Regions from separate parts of the Enterobacter chengduensis genome, predicted to be linked through region 3. Evidence: predicted binding sites of a transcription regulator. Region 3 holds the regulator's gene; each other region holds the start of a gene.
The links. Region 3 encodes CRP, which controls carbon source genes, mostly activating them, when cyclic AMP is high. Its sites were predicted from a motif close to ATGTGANNNNNNTCACAT; they were not measured.
Positions count from the first base shown of each region.

Region 1: the regulator CRP is predicted to act here: its motif matches at 2,732-2,749, upstream of serC (3-phosphoserine/phosphohydroxythreonine transaminase).
Region 2: the regulator CRP is predicted to act here: its motif matches at 3,020-3,037, upstream of cdd (cytidine deaminase).

Region 1 is NZ_CP043318.1:1,790,219-1,795,720, forward strand. It holds gene ycaO (30S ribosomal protein S12 methylthiotransferase accessory factor YcaO) at 106-1,866, opposite strand; gene FY206_RS08790 (DUF421 domain-containing protein) at 1,994-2,686, shown strand; gene serC (3-phosphoserine/phosphohydroxythreonine transaminase) at 2,849-3,937, shown strand; gene aroA (3-phosphoshikimate 1-carboxyvinyltransferase) at 4,007-5,290, shown strand; gene cmk ((d)CMP kinase) at 5,476-5,502, shown strand, end outside.
Region 2 is NZ_CP043318.1:3,429,710-3,435,211, forward strand. It holds gene mdtQ (multidrug resistance outer membrane protein MdtQ) at 1-650, opposite strand, end outside; gene dusC (tRNA dihydrouridine(16) synthase DusC) at 779-1,711, opposite strand; gene FY206_RS16645 (CidA/LrgA family protein) at 1,879-2,274, shown strand; gene FY206_RS16650 (CidB/LrgB family autolysis modulator) at 2,271-2,966, shown strand; gene cdd (cytidine deaminase) at 3,096-3,980, shown strand; gene sanA (outer membrane permeability protein SanA) at 4,108-4,824, shown strand; gene FY206_RS16665 (glutamine synthetase family protein) at 4,949-5,502, shown strand, end outside.
Region 3 is NZ_CP043318.1:4,656,145-4,661,646, reverse strand. It holds gene FY206_RS22660 (YccS/YhfK family putative transporter) at 1-1,815, opposite strand, end outside; gene crp (cAMP-activated global transcriptional regulator CRP) at 1,873-2,505, opposite strand; gene FY206_RS22650 (OsmC family protein) at 2,817-3,221, shown strand; gene FY206_RS22645 (phosphoribulokinase) at 3,288-4,157, opposite strand; gene FY206_RS22640 (YheU family protein) at 4,187-4,405, opposite strand; gene FY206_RS22635 (hydrolase) at 4,402-5,424, opposite strand.

The DNA of each region.
Region 1 (5,502 bases), 2.2 Mb from region 3:
AATCAACAGTCATTGCCGAAGAAAATAAAAAAAGGGGCAATGAAATTGCCCCGTAATATAGCTCAGACGATTGAATACGCCTACTGCCGGTAATGTTATGTGCGCTTATTTTGACCAGTAAGCGGCTTTTGCTTTCTGCAGCTTCTCATAGGCTTTCAGCAACGACTGATGCGCAGGGAAGGCGTGAAGATCGCTGTCGACAGCCTGCAAACCGTAGAATGGTTCTTCACCGCTCAGCGCCGCGCTGGCGGCTTCAACCGCCTCTGCGCCGTACATACGCACGAAGGCATTAAGATATTGCAGCGGCTCGCGGTCTTCTTCCTGAGAGAGCAGCAGCAGCGTCTGCAGGCAGCGGTAGTAGTTAGTGCGCTCGGCAGAGAAGACGGACTGGTTGAATTCCATCGTCCATTCCGTCCACGCAAGCGCCTGATCCAGATCGCCGCCCGCCAGCGCCAGCATGGCCTTCAGCTCGCCAATGCGCAGGGTATACCAGCCGTTATCTTTTCCGGTTGCCAGACCCAGCAGTTCACGCACGCGGGTGAAGTCATCGTGACCTTCTTCGTCCAGCTGGGCGATCAGGTTCAGATAATCTTCTTTCTCCCACTCGCTGCCCGGCAGGGACAGGAGCGTTTCGCGCAGGTGTGCGCCCATGCTGTTATTCGCCAGCCACAGATCTTCGGCCGGATAGATGTCGGACATGCCCGGAACAATAATGCGGCACGCGTAGACGCCCAGGTGTTCGTAATCGGCAATGTAAACTTCCTGGTCTTCCGCTTCAAAGATGGCCATTAAGGTGGCGAACTCTTCTTCCGTGGTACCCGCAAAGCTCCAGTCCACGAACGGATAGTCCGCGTCCTGCTTGAACATATCCCAGGAGATCAGGCCGCTGGAGTCGATGAAGTGTGTTTCGAGGTTAGTGTGCTCGGCCACTTCTTCGTCATCAAACGTTGGCGGGGTGAAGACGTCGAGATCTTTCAGGCTACGGCCCTGCAGCAGCTCGGTGACGGTACGCTCGAGCGCCACGCCGAAGTCCGGGTGCGCGCCAAAGGAGGCGAAGCAGGTGCCGTTTTCCGGGTTAAACAGCACTACGCAGATAACCGGGTACTTGCCGCCCAGCGAGCCATCGTAGGCAAAGATAGGGAAACCTTCCGCTTCAAGCTTGGCGATGGATTCCACCACGCCCGGGTAGCGCGCCAGCACGTCGGCCGGAATTTCAGGCAGGCTGATAGATTCGGCAATAATGCGGTTTTTAATATGACGCTCGAACACTTCAGACAAGCCCTGAACGCGCGCTTCGTTACGGGTGTTCCCGGCGGACATCCCGTTGGACACGTACAGGTTACCGACGATGTTCATCGGAATATAAACGGTCTGCTCGTCGGATTGACGCGTGAAGGGCAGAGCGCAAATACCACGATCTTCATTACCTGACTGGAGATCGATCAGCATGCTGGCGGTCAGCTCGTTTTCCGGATCGTAAAACGCGCGCAGGCGCGGATCCAGAATGCCATCCGGCAGTTCGTCGTCTTCGGTCAGTGGGAACCATTTTTCGTTCGGATAGTGCACGAACGGGCCGTTCGCGATAGTTTCGCCCAGCCAGAAGTCAGCGAAGAAATAGTTGGTGGACAGACGCTCAAAATACTCACCCAGCGCGGAGGCCAGTGCCGCTTTTTTTGTCGCGCCTTTACCGTTGGTAAAGCACAGGGCACAGTCTTTATCGCGAATATGCACGGACCAGACATGAGGTACCGGATTGAGCCAGGAGGCTTCTTCGATGTTAAAACCCAGGTCGGTCAGTTTCTGCTGGAAGCGAGCGATGGAATCTTCCAGAGCGGCGTCTTTGCCGGGGATAAACGTTTGAGTCATGGCGTTCACTTTTATCGTACGTAAAGCGCGCAATGATACGGGTTTTGCGTGACGGGTGCTATCTTCGGCGAAAATAAATGGCTGGGCTATGCTTAGTGGCAGTAACTGACTGTTAAGGCATAGAAAAATGAAAGCATTTGATCTCCATCGGATGGCGTTTGATAAAGTTCCTCCCGAGTTTTTAGGCGAAGTGGCGCTGCGCAGCCTGTATACCTTCGTGCTTGTGTTCCTGTTTCTTAAAATCACCGGCCGTCGCGGCGTACGGCAGATGTCGCTCTTTGAGGTGTTGATCATCCTGACGCTGGGGTCAGCGGCGGGAGATGTCGCTTTTTATGATGACGTGCCGATGGTGCCGGTGTTTATCGTTTTTGTCTCACTGGCGCTGCTTTACCGTCTCGTCATGTGGCTGATGTCGAAAAGCGAGAAGCTGGAAGATTTGCTTGAAGGGAAGCCGGTCGTGATCGTCGAGGACGGACAGCTGGCCTGGGATAATGTACGAAGCGCCAATATGACGGAGTTTGAGTTCTTTATGGAGCTCCGCCTGAATAGCGTTGAACAGCTCGGGCAGGTGCGTCTTGCGATCATGGAAACCAACGGGCAGATCAGCGTCTATTACTATTCTGACGATGAGGTGAAGCCGGGACTCTGTATCCTGCCGGATATGCTCATCGAACGTTTCAGAACCGTACCGGAATCAGGCGAGTATGCTTGTGTAAGATGCAGCCACGTTGTTGCGATGCAGCCGGGGGATCATCAATTATGTCCCCGCTGTGCAAATCCGGAATGGACGAAGGTTAGCCGGGCCAAACGTATCAACTGACAGCCATTTTGTCGGTTTTGTCTTAGCGAGGCGGCAGATTGTTTTGTGTGATGCGGGGCACATTTTCCCGGTCATAAGTTTTAGACATTGCGGCGCGTGTCACTGAATGATAAAACCGATATCCACAGTTATAACTTATGGCTTTTAGCGTGGTGAGGGGAAATGGCTCAGGTCTTTAATTTCAGTTCAGGTCCGGCAATGTTACCGGCAGACGTGCTCAAACAGGCTCAACAGGAACTTTGTGACTGGAACGGTCTCGGTACGTCGGTGATGGAAATCAGCCACCGGGGTAAAGAGTTTATTCAGGTGGCTGAAGAGGCAGAAAAGGATTTTCGCGATCTGCTGAATATCCCCTCTAACTACAAAGTTTTGTTCTGTCACGGCGGCGGGCGCGGCCAGTTTGCTGGCGTTCCGCTGAATATCCTCGGTGATAAAACAGCGGCTGACTACGTTGACGCGGGTTACTGGGCGGCAAGCGCCGTTAAAGAGGCGCATAAATACTGCACGCCGAACGTCATCGACGCCAAAGTGACCGTTGACGGTCTGCGCGCCGTGAAGCCAATGCGCGAGTGGCAGCTTTCTGATAACGCAGCGTATCTGCACTACTGCCCGAACGAAACCATTGACGGGATCGCCATCGACGAGACGCCGGACTTCGGCAGCGATGTCGTGGTTGCCGCCGACTTCTCCTCCACCATTCTTTCTTCGCCCATTGACGTCAGCCGCTATGGTGTGATCTATGCCGGCGCGCAGAAAAATATCGGCCCGGCCGGTTTGACTATTGTCGTCGTGCGTGAAGACCTGCTGGGTAAAGCGCATACATCCTGCCCGTCCATTCTCGATTACACCGTGCTGAACGATAACGACTCTATGTTCAACACCCCGCCGACGTTTGCGTGGTACCTCTCCGGCCTGGTCTTCAAATGGCTGAAGCAAAACGGCGGCGTGGCGCAGATGGACAAGGTGAATCAGCAGAAAGCCGAGCTGCTGTATGGCGTCATCGACAAAAGCGATTTCTACCGCAACGATGTGGCGAAAGCGAACCGTTCCCGCATGAACGTGCCGTTCCAGCTGGCGGACAGCAACCTGGATAAAGTGTTCCTGGAAGAGTCCTTCGCGGCAGGCCTGCACGCGCTTAAAGGTCACCGTGTTGTTGGCGGCATGCGCGCCTCCATCTATAACGCGATGCCGCTGGAAGGCGTTAAGGCCCTGACGGATTTCATGATCGACTTCGAACGTCGTCACGGTTAATGTGCTGTTTTTCACCCCCGCAGCATCCCTGCGGGGTTTTTATTATGTTGAGTTGAGAGTTTAGTTTTCATGGAATCCCTGACGTTACAACCTATCGCGCGGGTAGATGGCACCATTAATCTGCCTGGTTCAAAAAGTGTCTCGAACCGCGCTCTGCTGCTGGCAGCTCTGGCAAACGGCACCACCGTCCTTACAAACCTGCTGGACAGCGATGACGTGCGCCATATGCTCAATGCGCTGAAAGCGTTGGGCGTTCATTACACTCTCTCCGACGATCGTACCCGCTGTGAAGTGACCGGGAACGGCGGCGCGCTGCGCTCGGGTGAAGAGCTTGAGCTGTTTCTGGGGAATGCGGGTACCGCGATGCGTCCGCTGGCGGCAGCCCTGTGTCTGGGCAGCAACAACATCGTGCTGACCGGCGAGCCGCGCATGAAAGAGCGTCCGATTGGTCACCTGGTGGATGCCCTGCGTCAGGGCGGCGCGCAGATTGCGTATCTGGAGCAGGAAAACTATCCGCCACTGCGTCTGCGCGGGGGCTTTACCGGCGGTCACGTCGAGGTTGACGGCAGCGTCTCCAGCCAGTTCCTCACGGCGCTGCTGATGACCGCGCCGCTGGCGCCGCAGGACACGGTTATCACGATTAAAGGCGAGCTGGTCTCCAAACCGTACATTGATATCACGCTGCACCTGATGAAAACCTTCGGCGTTGAGGTGGAAAACCAGTCTTATCAGCGATTTATTGTGCGCGGGGCGCAGCGGTACCAGTCTCCGGGCAACTACCTTGTTGAAGGAGATGCCTCATCCGCGTCCTACTTCCTGGCCGCGGGGGCAATAAAAGGCGGCACGGTTAAAGTGACCGGTATTGGCCGTAACAGCGTGCAGGGCGACATTCGTTTTGCTGATGTGCTGGAAAAAATGGGCGCTAAAGTCACCTGGGGTGATGACTTTATCTCCTGTACCCACGGCGAGCTGAACGCCATCGACATGGACATGAACCATATCCCGGATGCGGCGATGACCATTGCCACGGCGGCGCTGTTTGCCAAAGGCACCACCACGCTGCGCAACATCTACAACTGGCGCGTCAAAGAGACGGACCGCCTGTTCGCGATGGCGACCGAACTGCGCAAAGTCGGTGCCGAGGTAGAGGAGGGCGAAGACTACATTCGCGTGACCCCTCCAGCAAAACTGCAGTTTGCGGAAATTGGCACCTACAACGATCACCGAATGGCGATGTGCTTCTCGCTGGTGGCGTTGTCCGACACGCCTGTAACGATTCTTGACCCGAAATGTACCGCGAAAACCTTCCCGGACTACTTCGAACAGCTGGCACGCATTAGCACGCCGGCCTGATAACGTATTGCCGCATCGCCCGATGCGGCATTTGCTTACGCTTCATTACGCACATCTCCGCTCATTTCTTCTACACTCTGCTTCAATCATTCCGTAATTTGCACGCAAAGGTAACAGTTGCGCACGTTGGCGCGTATAATGCGCGGCGTTCATGTAAACGGTATGCCTTATTTAAGGAGAAAAAGATGACGGCAGTTGCCCCGGTAATCACC
Region 2 (5,502 bases), 1.2 Mb from region 3:
AGCTCGCGGTCGGCGCCGATGATATTCTCCTGTTCATGTTTGATCTGCGCGAGGACCTCCCCCTCGGCGGCCTGCGTTTGCCACTCCCAGTAGAGCCGCGCCACGCTGCTGGCCAGCAACTGACGGGTCTGCTCCATCTCCGCTTTTTGCGCATTCACTTTGCCAATTCGGGCTTCGACCCGGGCGCGATTTTTTCCCCACAGATCGAGATCCCAGCCTGCGGTCAGGCCAAAGGTGCCGTTGGTGTACCACGGCCCGGTTGTCCCCGCCGCCGGATCGGTAAGGGCGAAGGGCCCCATCAGCCCTTCGGCGGACATTTTCTGGCGTTCCGCATCCGCGGAGAAATCAATTTGCGGACCGTCGGCAGCCATCGTGGCTTTGGCCTGGGCTTCGGCAAGCGTAATGCGCTGACGGGCAATCTGCATATCCGGCGCATCGCTCAACGCTTTCGCAATCAGCGAATTAAGTTCGGGATCGTTATAGTCTTTCCACCACTCATTTTTCGGCCATGCGGCCGGGGGCAATGTGGTCTTCACGGAAGCAGCGGCCGCTTGCGTATTCAGCGGCGAGACGGTGGCATGCTCAGGCGCGCAGGCAGCCAGAATTAATGCAAAGGGAGCACTCAGAGATAAAATAAGAAAACGTTTCATTACGCCATACACTCAAAAAATAAAGGCGCAAATTACGCTTGATGCTATTTGTTTTTTTAGTAATGCGTGGCAATGCGTAAATTGTTATACATTTACATAATCAGAAAATTATTCATCAAATGAATAGGTTACTTCGACTGAATAACCCGGGCAATATCAGCCGAAGTCTGTAACGTACGGATCTCCTGAAATAATCCCAGCGCGTCGTCGTACTCTTTGCGTAAATAACTCAGCCACTGCTTAATTCGCGCGACGTGATACAAACCGGTGTCGCCCTGCTTTTCAAGACGGCTATATTTTTGCAGCAGCGTGACGACGTCTGCCCACGGCAAACGCGGTTCGTTATATTTCACCACCCGGCTGAGATTAGGCACGTTCAGCGCGCCGCGGCCGATCATGACCGCATCGCAGCCGGTGGCCTGCAGACAGGCCTGCGCGCTCTGGTAGTCCCAAATTTCGCCGTTGGCGATCACCGGAATGGTGAGGCGTTTGCGGATCTCGCCGATGGCCTGCCAGTTAATGCGCTCGGCTTTGTAGCCATCTTCTTTGGTACGGCCATGCACCACCAGCTCGGTGGCCCCGGCCTGCTGCACCGCATCGGCGATCTCGAACTGTCGGGCATCGCTGTCCCATCCCAGGCGAACTTTAACCGTCACCGGCAAATGTGAGGGCACGGCCTCGCGCATGGCTTTCGCGCCGCGGTAAATCAGCTCCGGATCCTTCAGCAGCGTCGCCCCGCCGCCGCTGCCGTTCACCAGCTTTGACGGGCAGCCGCAGTTGAGATCGACGCCGTAAGAGCCCAGCTCCACCGCGCGGGCGGCGTTTTCCGCCAGCCATTCAGGATACTGGCCGAGGAGCTGAATGCGCACCAGCGTCCCGGAAGAGGTCCGGCTCTGGTTATGCAGCTCGGGGCACAGCCGATAGAAGGATTTTACCGGCAACAGCATATCGACCACGCGCAGAAACTCCGTCACGCAGAGATCGTAGTCGTTTACCTCGGTCAGAAGCTCGCGCACGAGAGAATCGAGCACGCCTTCCATTGGGGCCAGTAAAACACGCATAGCAGTACCTGTGAAAAAAGACGCGCTATAGTATCTGCTCTGCCTGAGCGTGGAAAGCACGACGTTCCATTCCGGAATGTCTGGTATGCTCAAATTTCATGATGTGATCCGTGGCACATTTTTAGGTTTAATTGTATGATGAATGCGTTTCAGCAAGGACTATCACCATGAGCAAATCATTGAACATTATCTGGCAATATCTGCGCGCATTCGTCCTGATTTACGCCTGCCTCTATGCCGGGATTTTCGTCGCGTCGCTGCTGCCCATCACCATCCCCGGCAGCATTATCGGCATGCTGATCCTCTTCGTCTTGCTGGCGCTGCAGATCCTGCCCGCAAAATGGGTCAACCCCGGCTGCTTCGTCCTCATCCGCTATATGGCGCTGCTTTTCGTGCCCATCGGCGTCGGCGTCATGCAGTATTTTGATTTGCTCAAGGCCCAGTTCGGCCCGATCGTGGTCTCCTGCGCGGTCAGCACGCTGGTGGTTTTCCTGGTGGTGAGCTGGAGTTCGCATCTGGTGCACGGCGAACGTAACGTGATTGGGGAGAAAACAAAAAAATGATGGCCAATATCTGGTGGTCGCTGCCGTTAACCCTGGCGGTGTTCTTCGCCGCACGTAAGCTTGCCGCGCGGTTCAAAATGCCGTTGCTGAACCCGCTGCTGGTGGCGATGGTGGTGATTATTCCGTTCCTGCTGCTCACCGGCATTCCTTACGAACGCTACTTTGCCGGCAGCAAAATTTTAAACGACCTGCTGCAGCCCGCCGTTGTGGCGCTTGCCTTTCCTTTATATGAGCAGCTGCACCAGATCCGCGCCCGCTGGAAATCCATCATTACCATCTGTTTTGTGGGCAGCCTGGTGGCGATGATCACCGGCACGTCGGTGGCGCTGCTGATGGGGGCCTCCCCGCAGATTGCCGCCTCTATTCTGCCTAAATCGGTGACCACGCCTATCGCGATGGCCGTTGGCGGCAGCCTCGGCGGGATCCCGGCCATCAGCGCGATGTGCGTCATTTTCGTCGGCATTCTCGGCGCGGTGTTTGGCCACACCCTGCTGAACGCGATGCGTATTCATACTAAAGCGGCGCGGGGGCTGTCGATGGGCACCGCCTCGCACGCGCTGGGTACTGCCCGCTGCGCGGAGCTGGACTATCAGGAAGGGGCGTTTAGCTCCCTGGCGCTGGTGATCTGCGGGATTATCACCTCCCTGCTGGCCCCGTTCATTTTCCCGCTGATCCTGGCGGTGATGGGCTAAAATTTGCGATGCGTCGCGCAAATTTCATTTTGATTTCATAAGTTGCATACATAATGAGAAGTGGATCACATATAAAGCCCTAGCGGCTCCGTAAACTACCGATCCATTAACCTTTATGAGGCAAACGCCATGCACCCACGTTTTCAAGCTGCTTTCGCCCAGCTTGCAGAGAATTTGCAGTCAGCCCTGGCTCCCGTACTGGCAGATGCGCACTTCCCCGCCCTGCTGACCGCGGAGCAGGTCACGATGCTGAAACAGGCAACGGGACTGGACGAAGACGCGCTGGCTTTCGCACTGCTTCCTCTGGCTGCCGCCTGCGCGCGGGCCGATCTCTCCCACTTCAACGTCGGGGCCATTGCGCGCGGCGTCAGCGGAACCTGGTACTTCGGCGGCAATATGGAGTTCCTGGGCGCCACCATGCAGCAAACCGTGCACGCCGAGCAGAGCGCCATCAGTCACGCCTGGCTGCGCGGTGAAAAAGCGCTGAGCGCGATTACCGTTAACTACACCCCGTGCGGACACTGCCGTCAGTTTATGAACGAGCTGAACAGCGGGCTGCAGCTGCGCATCAACCTGCCTGGCCGCGCGCCGCACACGCTGGCGGATTACCTGCCCGACGCGTTTGGCCCGAAAGATCTGGAGATCAAAACCCTGCTGATGGACGATCAGGACCACGGTTTCGCCCTGTCCGGCGATGACCTGAGCCAGGCGGCCATTCGCGCCGCCAACAAGAGCCATACGCCGTACAGCAAATCTCCGAGCGGCGTGGCGCTGCAGTGCCGCGATGGCCGAATCTTCACCGGCAGCTATGCGGAAAACGCCGCGTTTAACCCAACGCTGCCGCCGCTGCAGGGCGCGCTCAATCTGCTGAGCCTGAACAGCTATGATTATCCTGACATTCAGCGCGCCATTCTGGCTGAAATCGCCGATGCGCCGCTGATTCAGTGGGATGCCACCGCCGCAACGCTTAAGGCGCTGGGCTGCACGACGATTGACCGCGTACTGCTGGCGTAATCCTTCCGGCGGGCAGAAATGCCCGCCAGTTTGCTGAAAAACCCCTCAGTTGAGTCGCTGTTTCTTGCGCTAACCAGGCGGGTAAAGTAGCCTGAGTTAAATTTCACCTTCGGTACGAGCCATCTGCATGTTAAAGCGCGTTTTTTACAGCCTGTCTGTCCTGGTCGGCATACTGCTGTTGATCGTGCTCGGTCTCGACCGCTGGATGAGCTGGAAAACCGCCCCCTACATCTTTGACGACCTGCAGGACCTGCCCTACCGTCAGGTTGGCGTGGTGCTCGGCACCGCCAAGTATTACCGCACCGGCGTGATCAACCAGTATTACCGCTACCGCATTCAGGGCGCGCTGAACGCCTACAACAGCGGCAAGGTGAACTATCTGCTGTTAAGCGGTGATAACGCCCTGCAAAGCTACAATGAGCCGGTGACGATGCGTAAGGATTTGATTGCCGGGGGCGTGGATCCTGCCGATATCGTGCTCGACTACGCCGGGTTCCGCACCCTGGACTCCATCGTCCGCACGCGCAAGGTCTTCGACACCAACGACTTCATCATCATCACCCAGCGCTTCCACTGCGAACGCGCGCTGTTTATCGCGCTGCATATGGGCATTCAGGCGCAGTGTTACGCGGTGCCGTCGCCAAAAGATATGCTCAGCGTGCGCGTGCGCGAGTTCGGCGCCCGCTTTGGTGCGCTGGCAGACCTGTATATCTTCAAACGCGAACCGCGCTTTTTAGGCCCGCTGGTGCCGATTCCGACGATGCACGAAGTGCCGGAAGACGCGCAGGGCTACCCGGCGGTAACGCCCGAACAGCTGCTTGATATGCAGAAAAAAGAGAAATAACAGGGCCGCCTTTATACTTTCTTTACGCCAGTGCTGACCCTTTTTATCTCCTCTTTACGTCGGCTCTTTTAAGCTGAGTTCATTGCCGCTACGGCTTCATTGAAGAATGACTATGAACTCGATAATGAACGCGTTTTTCCTCAAAAGTCTCCGTCCGTATTTTAACTTTCCCGGCTTATCACTCCCCGGCGCGCTCAATTCTGGTCTCTGGCTGGATGAAAAAATTGACGCCCTGCAGCACAGCGTCGCCGTGGAAGTGGCCGATTATCTTGAACGTTACCCGCAGACGAATCATATCGACGTTTACCTGAACGATATCAACGGCACGATGCGCGGCAAGCGCCTCTCGGTGGAGAGCATGCTAAATCTGGAAAAAGGCTGTTATTTTCCGCTTTCCGTCTATTCGATGGACCAGACGGGAAAAATCGCCGCCCCGCTTTATGAAGAACCGGACCGACTCTGCGTTCCGGTTGCCGGCTCTTTGCGTCCCTGCCCGCAGGATCCGGAGCACAACGCGCAGATCCTGCTGACGATGAAAGACAGCGACGATACCCCCTGCCCGCTTGAGCCCCGCGTGATACTGCAGAACGTGCTGGCCCGCTTCCACCAGCACGGCCTCTTTCCGGTCATTGCCCCGGAAATCGAGTTCTACCTGACGGGACGGGGCGATCGCAATCC
Region 3 (5,502 bases):
CGGCGTCAGCATCGTGTGCTCGCGCGCCAGCGTGGTCATGGCGTTAATGTGCTCGACGATAAACTGGCTGTGCGTGACCCAAAGCTTCATGTCTGCCAGATAGTGCGCGTTAAAGCCCGGCTCCTGCATCGCCTGGTTGAGGGAGTTAAACAGCGCGTTGTGCGCCTGATTAACTTTCATCCGCTGATACGCCAGCGGGGAGGGCTGCGGGTCGTCGCTCAGGATCAGACGAATGGCCTGCTGGTCAGCCTCCAGCGCGTCGTGGGCGTTCTGGCGCAGCAGCCCGCTTTGCCACTGAGGCCAGAGCCAGACCATACCGCCGAAGGCAATCAGACAGCCGATCAGGGTATCAATCAGGCGGGCAACGATAAACTGTTCGCCGTTGAGCGTGAGCAGCTGAAGGGTATACACCGCCGTCACCGTAAAGCCCACCATCGCCCAGCCGTAGTTTTTGCGGATAATCAGGTAGCTTACCAGGGTGACCGCCAGCATCCCCGCCAGGGTATAGCCTTCCGGCACGTGAAAGTGCAGCGTTACGCCCGCAATAATCAGCCCTGCCATGGTGCCGCCAGCCCGGTGCAGAATACGCACCCGCGTGGCGCCGTAGCCGTTCTGGGTGACAAACAGCACGGTCATTAAGATCCAGTAGGGTTTCGGCAGATGCAGCGCCATGCCCATCAGGCTGGCGATGCTCAGCATGACGCTAATCCGTGCGGCGTTACGCAGAGCGGACGACTTAAGGGACAGGTAGCTTTTGAGCGCGGGCAATAGCGGAAGCCGTTTCTGCTTATCCGCCATCAGGTCGCGGGGATACAGCGGGCGCTGGGTGCGCAGCACGCGGGCGATGCGGCTGAAGTGCCAGGCGGCAAACTGGCCGACCGGGTTATCCGGATGCTGACGGGCAATTTTCTCCAGCGCGCCGAGCTGTTTTTCCATGTTAAAGCGCGTGGGGTAGCGGTGATAGAGAATATCGTCCGCCAGCACCCGCAGGCGCGCGGAAACGGTCTGCGCGTTCCAGCGGATGACCGCTTCGGCGTGGCTGCGCTCGACCAGCTTTTGCACCTCCTGCGGATGGTGCAGGCTTACCGAGATATGCTCCTGCAGATCCAGCCCCACCTGGAAGGTGCGCAGCAGCCGTTTATATTCGTGGTTCTTGTTGGCGGCGAGCATATGCAGCTGCTGATAGCACTGGCTTATCAGATCCACCACCTTCTGCTGGCGCGCCAGCAGCGGCGGTAAGGATTTGTCCGGATCGGTATGCTGGGTCAGCAGGGTGTATTTGGCTTCGCAGTACTCCGCCAGTTGCACGTAGAGCAGGCTCAGCGATTCGCGCAGCGGCTGTTCCCGCCACAGCCAGAACCAGAACCAGTTAAATACCCCGTACCACAGCGTGCCGAGCGCGTAGATCAGCAGCGGCTCCCACACCGGCATATTCCCGGCGAGGCTCAGGGTGAAGATGGCCGCAATCAGCGACGCGGGAAGCAGGCGCGCGTGCAGCGAACTGATTTCTGCCGTGACGCCCAGCGTCATCGCCAGCACGGTCAGGATCAGCGGCAGCGGGATATCCCGGGCTAGCAGGAGCTGCACCGCAAGGCTACAGCCCGCAAACAGGCCGCCACCGATAATCAGGCGTTTGAAAAAGCGCTTATGCGGCGTGTCCAGACCGGCGATGTTGCAGCAGGCGGGCACGAGGGAAAACAGCAGGCCCTGCTGAAGATGTCCAAGGATCAGGCCTATGGCCACAGGAAGACACAACACCAGCGTTTGCCGCAGTGCGTAGTTAACTTCCGGGTGATAGATCAGCCTGCGCCACATGGGGAGTAGAGACAAAAACGGCGTGACACCTTGCGATGGCACGCCGCTTAAGCGGAATTAACGCGTTCCGTAGACCACGATGGTTTTACCGTGGGCGGAGATCAGGTTCTGATCTTCGAGCATTTTCAGAATACGACCCACTGTTTCACGGGAGCAACCGACGATCTGACCAATTTCCTGACGGGTAATTTTAATTTGCATGCCGTCCGGGTGGGTCATGGCGTCTGGCTGTTTCGCCAGGTTCAACAGGGTTTGTGCGATACGACCCGTCACGTCCAGGAAGGCGAGGTTACCCACTTTCTCTGAGGTGACCTGCAGACGGCGCGCCATCTGGGAAGAAAGACGCATCAGGATGTCCGGGTTGACCTGGATCAGCTGACGGAACTTCTTGTAAGAAATTTCAGCCACTTCACATGCTGTCTTTGCACGAACCCAGGCGCTACGTTCCTGGCCCTCTTCAAACAGGCCCAGTTCACCGATGAAATCGCCCTGGTTCAGATAAGAAAGGATCATCTCTTTCCCTTCTTCATCTTTGATCAGCACTGCCACCGAGCCTTTAACGATGTAATACAACGTTTCCGCTTTTTCACCCTGGTGAATCAGCGTGCTCTTTGATGGGTACTTATGAATGTGGCAATGAGACAAGAACCATTCGAGAGTCGGGTCTGTTTGCGGTTTGCCAAGCACCATGCGCTGTTATCCTCTGTTATAAGCTGTCACCAGAGTCATCAGATGCATCCGGACTCTGGGGTTGCAATCGAATTCTTACCCATACCCTGGGAAGTCGGCTACCGTAACGTTTCGCAGCCAGTAAAGTTTGATGTCCTCTGCATACATGTGTAACGTCAATGTATTACTGTAGCATCCAGAGTGTTTTAGCATAGCTTTCGCCGCGTGTCTCCTGGTGTCTCGCTTCAGCATGATGCAGGTCGCCTTCCATTGCGAGAAATGTAACGCACGCGTAATCTGTCACCAAAAATGCAACGTTGGAGTTTAAGAATATGCAAGCGCGCGTGAAATGGGTTGAAGGTTTAACGTTCCTGGGCGAGTCCGCGTCGGGGCACCAGATTTTGATGGACGGTAACTCCGGCGATAAAGCGCCAAGCCCGATGGAAATGGTGCTGATGGCGGCAGGGGGATGCAGCGCGATTGACGTGGTGTCGATTCTGCAAAAAGGCCGTCATGACGTAACGGATTGTGAGGTCAAACTCACGTCAGAACGTCGCGAAGAGGCGCCACGCCTGTTCACCCACATTAACCTGCACTTTGTGGTGACCGGTAAAGCACTGAAGGACGCGGCGGTTTCCCGTGCGGTTGACCTGTCTGCGGAGAAGTACTGCTCTGTGGCGTTAATGCTGGAGAAAGCGGTAAACATCACCCATTCGTATGAGGTGATCGAGGCTTAATTATTGGGGCATCGTGCGTGTTGATGCCCTCACCCTAACCCTCTCCCACAGGGAGAGGGAACATGCTCACGCGATCTGCTTCCCTTCCATCAACCGCTCCACCAGCGGCGTCATGATGAGCTCCATCGCCAGCCCCATTTTTCCGCCCGGCACCACCAACGTATTCATGTGAGAAATAAATGAGCCCTGCAGCATCGCCAGCAGCCAGGGGTAATCAATGCCTTCGAGATTGCGGAAGTGGATCACCACAAAGCTCTCGTCCAGCGAGGGGATGCTTTTGGCGGCAAACGGGTTGGAGGTGTCCACCGTCGGCACGCGCTGGAAGTTGATGTGGGTGCGGGAGAACTGCGGCGTAAGGTAGTTGATGTAATCTTCCATGGAGCGCACCACCGAGTCCATCACCGCCTCTCGCGAATGGCCGCGCTCGCTCATGTCGCGCGTCAGCTTCTGGATCCACTCCAGGTTCACGATAGGCACCACGCCAACCAGCAGGTCCACGTGGCGCGCCACGTCGTGCTGAGGGGTGACCACGCCGCCGTGCAACCCTTCATAAAACAGCACGTCGGTGGGTTCCGGCAGCGGCTGCCAGGGAGTAAAGGTGCCCGGTACCTGATTCCAGGGAACGGCTTCATCATAGGTATGCAGATACTTGCGTGACTGCCCTTTGCCGCTCTGACCGTACTCGATGAAGGTTTGTTCCAGCAGGCCGAAGTCATTGGCTTCCGGGCCGAAGTAGCTGATGTGTTTACCCAGATCGCGCGCCTTCCGGATGGCCATGTCCATCTCCGGACGCGTGTAGCGGTGAAAGCTGTCGCCTTCGACCTCCGCCGCACGGAGATTCAGCTGGGCGAAAATCTTGCGAAAGGCGAGGCTGGTGGTGGTGGTTCCCGCACCGCTCGACCCCGTAACGGCAATAACCGGATGTCTGGCAGACATAGCAACTCCCTGACTGAAAAAGTGGAAGATCAGCCGTGAAACGCGTTGCGGGGCATGATATTCACCGTCTCATGCAGTTCTGACCACACCAGCACCACGTCGCCGCTTTTCAGCTGGCGCTTAACATCGTTGACCTTTTGCTCAAGCGAGCGTTCCTGTTCACCATAATCGGTGCCTTCGCGTAATACAAAGCTTTCAATCAGATTATCGAGCGTTTCGGGAGCCAGATCCTGCCAGGGAATAATCATTTTGCACCATCCAGATAAGGAGTTAGCCAGTCAGGAATACGCGTCTCAAGCCACATTTTCGGGCGGCGCAGCGTCCCGCCGATAAACCCGACGTGGCCGCCGTGCTCGGTCAGCTGATACTGAACGTTGTCGGGCAGGAATTCCTGAGCGGGGATCGAGTGATGATCCATAAACGGGTCGTCTTTGGCGTGAATGATCAGCGTCGGCTGGGCGATCTTGCTGAGCAGCGGCATGGCGCTGCACTGGCGATAATAATCAATCGCATCGGCGAAGCCGTGGATTTTCGCGGTGATCAGATCGTCGAACTCGCGAATGCGGCGCACCTTTTTCAGCTGGCGCAGGCTGACCGGCAGGGTATCCGGGTAGGCCTTCAGCTTACGCGCCGCGTTGGCCTTCAGCAGGTTGAGCAGGTAGCGCTGATAGACGCGGGAAAACCCTTTTTCCATATGGTAGCTGCACTGCTCCAGCATAAACGGCGCGGAGACAATAACGGCGGCATCCAGCGGGACGCTTTCGCCCTCTTTGGCCAGCAGACAGGCCAGCATATTGCCGCCCAGCGAATAGCCCACGGCCGCCGTTGGCACCGTGCCGTAATTTTCCCGCAGCCAGTGCAAAAACCAGGTTCCGTCTTCGGTTTCACCCGAGTGATAGATACGCTTCTGACGATTTGGCTCGCCGCTGCAGCCGCGAAAATGCATCACCACGCCGAGCCAGCCGCGCGCTTTTGCCGCTTCAACTAAGCCGTGCGCATACGGGCTGTGCAGGCTGCCTTCCAGACCGTGAAAGACCACCAGCCGCGGCTTGTGGCGCGCCTGCTCCGGTGATTCGCTCCAGGCGAGATCCAGAAAATCACCGTCCGGCAGGTCAAGCCGCTGCCAGTGCGGCGTGAACTGAACCTTGCGGCGGATCAGCCGCGGCAGCATGGTCTGCAAATGGCAGTTGGCCACGCCGCGCATGGGCACGAACTCGGTGCTGTCTTCGGCTGCAATGTCGAAGCCTGATGGAATGATTTGGGTCATAAGGGCGATGCTGATTCTTGTCAGATATTAACGATACTTTCCGAATTGTACCCCGTTTAGCCTGGTTTTCCGAAACAT